DNA from 2 places in the Pseudoalteromonas sp. SG43-8 genome. Region 2 is predicted to be linked to the other one. Evidence: riboswitches for the same ligand, from Rfam matches in the RefSeq annotation. Region 2 holds a riboswitch; the other holds the start of a gene.

Region 1 (4,107 bases), on a different contig from region 2:
TAATTGCGCCGTAACCTTGTTGTTGCGGCGCATACAATTTATGCTCGCCTTTAAACCCCATATACATTTTAGGAATACTTATGAGCTCAACAACGCAAGTAGCAACATTTGGTGGCGGCTGTTTTTGGTGTATAGATGCTGCATTTAGACGTGTAAATGGCGTACTAACCGTAAGCTCTGGCTACACCGGCGGTGAAACAAATAACCCAACATATGATTCTGTATGCTCAGGCACAACCGGTCACGCTGAGGTTGTTAAAATTGAATTTGACGCGACTGTAGTTAGCTTTGAAACACTCTTAGCAATGTTTTTCACACTGCATGATGCAACACAATTGAATCGCCAAGGTAACGATATAGGCACACAATATAGAAGTGTGGTTTACTATCACGATGAAGCTCAACTTAAGCAAACCAACGAAATGATAGCTCAACTGCAAAGCCATGTCGCTGAGCCAATTGTGACAGAAGTCAGCCCTGCCACTACGTATTATCCAGCAGAGCATTATCATCAAGATTACTATAACGAAAACCCACAGCAGGGTTACTGTAGTATTTTAATAGCACCTAAGTTACACAAGTTTGAAACCGTATTTAAAGAGTTCTTAGCTGACTAGCTAATTTTAGTAGTTAAACTTAGCTACACATTAAAAAGCCCGACATATATCGGGCTTTCTAATATTAATAAATACCGTTAAAACTGGTAGCTTGCGCCTGCAAAAAAGCGACGCTCTGGCGTGTTGTAGTAATACACTTCACCCGTTGTAAAATCAGTGTTTGAATCAACAGCGTTATATTCTTTATCAAATAAGTTTTCTACACGAAGTGAAACTTCAATATGTTCATTTACTTGATAATTACCCGCTAGGTTCCAGAGTGTATAAGAGCCTAAGCGCGTCACAGCACCTTGTCGGTCGCTACGGTATTGCATGTCTAAGCTTGCATCAAAAGCACCAAACTGTTTTGCAAGTTCCCAGTTAAAAGTACGTTTAGCAACATTACGCAACTCTGCGCCAGTTTCTTCGTCTTCAGCGCTTAAGTAAGCAAAGTTAAGGTTGCTATCAAAACCAAAAAACTGCTGAGATAAGCTAAATTCAACCCCTTCGTAGCGTGCTTCATCGATATTAGCCAATGCAAAGTTTGCATCGTAATCAATCTTATCTTCTATATTGTTTCTAAATATTGCAATATCAACTTGCGCGATATCAAAATCCACACTCAAACCTAACTCACGGTTTACTGATTTTTCAGGTTGTAAATCAGGGTTACCATAAAGTGGATAATATAAATCGTTAAATGTAGGAGCTTTAAAGCCAGTACTTTGGCTTATACGAAATATTGCATCTTCAGATAAATGATAACCTGCAGCGGCGGTATACGTTGTTTCATCGCCAAATTGCTCGTCATCATCTTGGCGAACAGTTAAATTAGCCAGTACTTTATCTGCATCGTAGTAAGCACCTACAAACACAGCAAGTACATCGCGGCTGTCTTCAACAAATAGTTGCGAACTATGCGACACATCATCGTTGTACCAATTAACACCACCACTAATGTTAAGTTCATTAGATAACAGGTACTGGCCGTTATAATCAATTTGTGTGCGTTTAGTTATAAATGTACTTGTTGTTGGCCCAACTGAAAAATCAACATAAGTGTTATCTGAATCATCTGTTGAAAGCGCTAAATCAATACTATGCGTTTGGTTAGTGTAGTTTTTACTCCAACCTGCAGAAAGTTGATAGTTTTTAAAATCATCTCGTTCAATCGTGCTGTCTGCTGGGCTAAAGCTACTGTCGTAATCTGCATAACCTTCACTGTATTGGCCTAATAACTTAAAGTCGCCGTAATGTGCATCGGTGTAGTTTACTTTAAACCCAAGGTTTTTATTTTCATAGCCATCTTCATCAGGTGCTACGCCTTGCAGTACATCAAAGTTATCTGTTTTTTCAAAGCCTGCGTTAAATGCTGTTGTTATATCATCTGATTTTACAGAGCCTGCAACTTGATAATTTTGATAAGAGTCAGAACCAAATGTAGCGCTTAGGGATAAGTTATCTGACTCACGCGTAATAATATTAATAACACCAGCGAGTGCATCAGAACCATAAACAGCCGCGCGAGAGCCTTTAATAATTTCTATGCGTTCAATACTATTTAGAGGGACATTATTTAATGCTTTTTGACCTAGTGTTGCTGAGCCTGTACGTACACCGTCAATTAAAATCAACGTATCGCCAGAGCCCGTACCACGCAGTGACACACCTGTATTTTGACCAAAACCACCGTTTGGATTAACCTGAAAACCCACTCGCGTGCTTAAAAGTGTAGGTAAATCGCGTACATTACTAGCTTCTATTTCAGCACGTTCAATAACATTTACACTCGCTAAAACGTCGTTAATTGATTGCTCAAACTTATTAGCTGTAACGGTTATTTTTTCAATTGATTGCTCTGCACCAGACACAGAAAATGAAAGCGCAGCAGAAATTGCAACGCCTAGAGTTGTTTTGTTTAACATGAGGTCCCCTACCTTTGCCCACCGCAAAGATTTAAGTAAGTAAGATTGCATCAAGGCCGGTCTCCGGACTCAGTAAGCACATAAAAACATGCAATACTCTACCGTTGCGGGGGCAGTGTTGGGCTTGTAGTCATCATGAAAACGCACCAACTTCCCGATTATCCTGCTAAAAAAATCATTACATGAAGTGGCTAGCAAGCACCTTGAAAATATGCCGTCATTGTGAGTATTTTGTTTACAAATGTCAATGGACGTCTATATAGCTAAAAGCTATTTCAGTTCAGTGCTGTATTATTATAGCTTGAAGGAATACCGTACTTATCAAGTAGCTTCTGAAGTTGCATTTGTGTAGTAGGTAAATTTAATATTTCATCCATTTTGTGACTAGATATTTTATTTGATTGTGAGTTAATCAAAAAATGTGTTTCATACACTGCATCTGGTACGTCACTCTTAAATAGTAAATCCATATTTAAGATATTCTGCTTTTTAAAATACTGATAAGCAATACTGTTTAAAACCCCGACTTCAGCGCGCCTTAATAGCAGCATTTTAACTACATTGAATTCATCGATTGTAAGGCTTACCTGGTGCTCTTCTCTCAAGTATTCGGTATTTGTATTAAATCCTGCAAATTGATACGAGTACCCTAAAACCCCAACTTTGGTTAATTTGTCCAGATTGTCAAAATAAGTTTGTTCTGACGCATTCTCTTTGAGTGTATAAAGCTCGTTTTTGGTGATGGTATAAAATTCAGTTTTTTCAATATTTTTCTGCGTTTTTTTTGGCAACCATTGCATTGCCATTAAAAATAAAACGTCGAAGTTATTTTTTTCAACAGACAAAGTAAGCCTTTTTACAGGTAAAGAAATAAGTATAAAGTTAAATTCCTCCTGTGCGTCGTTTAAAATATTAATAAACTCAGGAGCAAAGCCCTGCTTTTTTTGCGCGTTTATAATAATTGGAAAGTAACCATCTTCGACCAATACATCAATATCAACTGGTTTTGATAAGCTTGGCTTAGTAAATATAAGCAAAACAAATAACAGAAATAATTGATGGGGTCTCATTTTAATGCCTTCTAGAGTGAAATTTTTATTATATTCAATTAAATATAATAGCTTAAATATCAAAAAATGGATTAATACATGCAGAACTACGAGAGGATAAGGAGGGAAAGTTGTAAAAAATTAAGTAGCTTTAATCTGTCTGCAAATACAGACAAATTAAAGCTCTTTTATTAAAAACAGTTTATAAATTAGTCGCGAAAGTTTTTAAACTGAAAAGGCTGACCTAAATCGGCACTGCGTACTACCTGCATTGCCTCTTGAAGATCGTCACGCTTTTTACCTGTCACACGTACTTCTTCGCCTTGAATAGCGGCTTGTACTTTAACTTTTGAATCTTTAATGGCTTTAACCACTTTTTTGGCCATGTCTTTTTCGATACCTTGCTTTAACCCAACGTTACGAAATACATTTTTTCCTGCACGGCTAATATCTTGAAGCTCTAAACTAGCTACATCCATACCGCGCTTTGAAATTTTTCCCGCTAAAATATCGAACAACTGCATAACTTGAGAGTCA
Region 2 (4,107 bases):
GCTGGTAAATGCACTAAATAAAAACGACAGAGCAACGCCAGCTAATAACATTGATTCTACCTGTGCACTTTGCTGCCTACCTGCAATAAGTATTAATAAACTCATAGCGAGTAAGCTACCTAATAACGCTGCTGCAGACAGCATAAAGCCTGCGCTAATGCCCGCTAGCGCTATAAGTAACACTACCCCAAATGAGGCACCCGACGATATACCAAATAAGTAAGGATCGGCTAAAGGGTTACGCGTTACCGTTTGTAAAATAAGCCCCGCAATTGCTAAGCCAGAGCCTGCTAAAAAGGCGAGTAATGTGCGTGGCATTCTTAGCTCGTAAATAATACGCGAATTAAAAGACGCCTCATTTGAGAGTAAAAAGCTATTAAATACATCTTGAAGTGAGGTCTCTGCTGCGCCAAAACTAAGTGCTGCAAATAAGCTAAATAAAGCAGCTGCAGCACTGATAAATAGCGCAAGTGATTGGCGAGTATTAACTGCGCTCATATTATTCGTAACCATAAAAGTAAGTGATATGAGGGATGCTATTTCCCGACACCGATATTTGCGGGTGGTTATTTACTTGAGCGCAAACACCAAAAACGTCGCCTAGCATGTTTTCGGTTAATACCTCACTTGGCGTGCCTGTATGTGTAATTTCACCATTTTTAATAACCACTAGTTCATCGCACATTGCAGAAGCTAGGTTTAAATCATGAAACGATGCAAACACCGTTACACCCAACGATTTAGCAAGCTCCATTACCTGTATTTGGTATTTAACATCTAAATGGCTAGTTGGTTCGTCCATTATTAACAGTTGAGGTTGCTGGACTATGGCGCGGGCTATCAAGGCACGTTGCTTTTCACCGCCTGAGAGCGACTCAAAGCTTTGATCGCTATGTTCTGCCAACCCTACAGTGTTGATAGCTTGGGTAATTTTTTGTTTATCAATGTTAGTTACCGAGCTAAATAGCGATTTATGAGGCGTTAGCCCAAGCGCAATAACATCAAATACGCTTAAGTTAAATTGCGACGGGGTTTCTTGCAAAACAACCGCTACTTTTTTTGCGTACTCATCGCTTTTTAGCTGCCAAATATCGGTGTTGTTAAACTCTACAACGCCATCACTGGGTTTATTAAAACGATATAAACAACGCAATAAACTCGATTTACCTGCGCCATTAGGTCCAATTAAACCAACAAATTTACCTGTGGTTATTTTAAGGTTTATTTTTTTGAGGATCGTTTTATTGCCAATACCCCACGATACGTTTTTAACGTTTAGTAATGGTATATTTAATGGCGTTTGAGTGTGCAATAGTCAGTCCTAGATAGGGTTAAACTCACTAAAAATGCGATAAAAATACTAATGCACTACAAGAAAAAATGAGTAAACCCGCTCGTTAAAAGAATTCATACCAATTGCATTAAATTAGTGATTTATTATAGCGACAAATAAATAGCTTAATAACAAGGCGGAAATTATGACATATACTTGTTCTATATGAATAATTTTTAACGAAGTTAGTAAGTTATTTAATTCGCTAGAAAGATCATGTTTTTAATAAAATTGGTATTATACCATTTGTATCTGACTTACAGCTCAGCTGCTTACAGTTGCGGGAACAGTCGAGGACTCGCACCTCATTCCAAATGAAGCTCTATTATGGGCGGCTAAGTAAATAATTTAAAGCAAAAAAAACCGCACTCAAAAGAGCGCGGTTAAAAAGGGAGTGTTTTAACTAATTTAGCGAATAGTTAAAACTTGTATTCCATACCTAAGCCTACGTAGTCTTGGTCAACGTTGTTGTCCATGTCGAAGCTTGAGTAAAAGCCAAATACTTTAATGTTTTTATTTAATTTGTGATCAAGACCAACTGATATTGCTGACTTATCGTCGCTGTCGTCAAAGTCCATGTCTTGGTATTGTACTTTAAATGTGTTGTTACCCATGCTGTAAGCTGCATTTAATAGATAACCATCCGCTTCTGCGCTGCCGTCAACTTTTTCTTGTGTTTGGTACATTGCACCTAACTTAAAGTTTTCAACTTTACCTTGGATTGACGCGCGTACTACATCGTAGCCATTTACTTCACTATCGGCTGCGATAGAGGCGTATACTGCGCTCTTTTTAAGTGCCACGTCACCGTAAGTAACCGCCATTGAGTAACCGTTATCAGCGTCTACATCATCTTCAGCTACAAAAGTAGCAAGTACTTTAAAACCTTCGTATGAGTTTGATGAATAACTAACAGTATTCCCTAAACGGTTTTCACCTTTAAATACATTTTTAATATCGCCTTCAAGGTCGTTAAACAAGTCTAACTTACCTTGAGATTGTTTAAGCGCAGTATCGTTACGACCAATAACCACTTGGCCAAACGCACCTTTTAAACCAACGTATTGGTTACGCGCAGAAATATTGTCGTCGTTATCGCCTTTTGAATCTGCATCAGACACATCAACTTGAAACTCAAACTTATATACCGCTTCTAAACTATCATTTATTTTTTCAGAACCTTTAACACCAAGACGAGATGCATTACTTTTTATCTCAGTAAAAGATCCTTCGCCGTCATCAGATGATTGCACTGTTACATTCGCTTTACCGTAGATGTCTACATCGGCAAGTGCATTAAAAGATAAACCACTTAATAGTGCTAAGCATAAGCTCGATTTTACAAATTTCATGTTATTTCCTTGGATAATCACAAAAGACTAATTTTTAAAACTGCTGCATTTTGTCACCGCTAAATGACAGTAATATTACAATGGAAATATTAATGTCTTTTTTTATTAATAAAAATGCATTAAATTTGAAATCAAAATAACATGAAAGCCTAATAAACGGCCGAACTTACTTACTTTTCTTTAATGACAAGCTAGGGGTCATTTGCGATAGTAAATTAACTAAGGTTTCTATTAACTCTTTTTGCTCGTTGTCTCTGTGATACGCTATAAACACGTCTCGCGAGGTATTTTCTACATCTTTAACATGAAACAGTTCACCTTTTTCTAAATGCCCTTCTACCAATACTTGAGGTATAAATGCACTGCCGCCACATTGCAGTATTAAATCAAGTGCAATACGTCCTGTGCTGGTTCTAAAATAAGGCGGTGTTTTACCGGTAAACTGACGCGCATGCCAAAGTGAGAAAGTAGTTCCCCAATCAACATATACATACTGATTATCAAAAAAGTTTTCGTTCGTTGCAGTGTCGTATCCGCTTACGGGAATGATTGGCAACTCACAGATTCGCTCTACCACTAGCTCGTCTACTTTTGGTGGATCAAACAATATTGCCAAATCAAGCGTGCGTTCTAATAACAGCCGAGTGCTTTCTTGTTGTGCTTTAACTTCTGCGACTAATGACACGCCCGGCATCGCCGATACAATATTTGTTATACCAAACTGTAAAAAAGCATCCCAAATATTAGGCGTTCCTGCTAAGCTAATTTGCTTATGCATATTATCGGCAAGCGCAACATCCACTTTGGCGCGTTGCATGCCCGTAATAATCATTTGTGCATGGGGTAATAAGCGCTCGCCAGGTGCTGTAAGTTGAATGTTATTACGCTGGCGAATAAACAAATTAACACCAAGCCCTTGCTCTAATTGGCGAATTCTAAAGCTCACTGCAGACTGCGTAATATAAAGGTTTTCGGCCGCTTTACCAAAGTGACGCGTACGCACTACCTCAACGAATGTTTTTAATAAATCGATATCCAATTTTTTATCCTCACGATAAAAATAATTTGTTTAATAAATTGCCAAACTTGCATCATACTCCAGCTAATTACTAAGGTATGAGGATAAAGCTATGAGCAATAACATTTCATTACTACGCCAAGCATTTGTTAGCCAACGTCAATTTTATGATGATCAAAACTTTCCACGAGGCTTTAGCCGCAGCGGAAACTTCACCTTATTAGAAGCCAGCATACTTGAACAACACGGAGTTGTTTTAAAAGGCTTATACAGTAAAACAATTGAGCCGCAAAACGAACACCAAGAACAGTTTGTAGCAGTCGTAACTGGCTCACAAGAACCTACCAACCCAATCGAACGAGCTTGGGTAAAATACTTAAAACTAACGACCTGCAAAACTAAGT

What was found. Region 2 has a riboswitch for cobalamin ahead of H5122_RS13065 (ABC transporter ATP-binding protein). Riboswitches for the same ligand answer to the same signal wherever they lie in the genome.
Region 1: it holds a riboswitch for cobalamin, as region 2 does, so the genes downstream of both, H5122_RS07340 (TonB-dependent receptor domain-containing protein) here and H5122_RS13065 (ABC transporter ATP-binding protein) in region 2, are expected to answer to the same signal.

What each region holds. Positions count from the first base shown of each region.
Region 1 covers NZ_JACJEX010000002.1:459,272-463,378, reverse strand. Annotated here, with positions in the region: gene msrA (peptide-methionine (S)-S-oxide reductase MsrA) at 81-617, shown strand; gene H5122_RS07340 (TonB-dependent receptor domain-containing protein) at 695-2,521, opposite strand; cobalamin riboswitch at 2,558-2,742, opposite strand; gene H5122_RS07335 (ABC transporter substrate-binding protein) at 2,797-3,591, opposite strand; gene H5122_RS07330 (YajQ family cyclic di-GMP-binding protein) at 3,780-4,107, opposite strand, start outside.
Region 2 covers NZ_JACJEX010000006.1:141,265-145,371, forward strand. Annotated here, with positions in the region: gene H5122_RS13060 (iron ABC transporter permease) at 1-498, opposite strand, end outside; gene H5122_RS13065 (ABC transporter ATP-binding protein) at 500-1,312, opposite strand; cobalamin riboswitch at 1,559-1,691, opposite strand; gene H5122_RS13070 (porin) at 1,753-2,685, opposite strand; gene H5122_RS13075 (LysR family transcriptional regulator) at 2,852-3,724, opposite strand; gene H5122_RS13080 (DUF413 domain-containing protein) at 3,816-4,107, shown strand, end outside.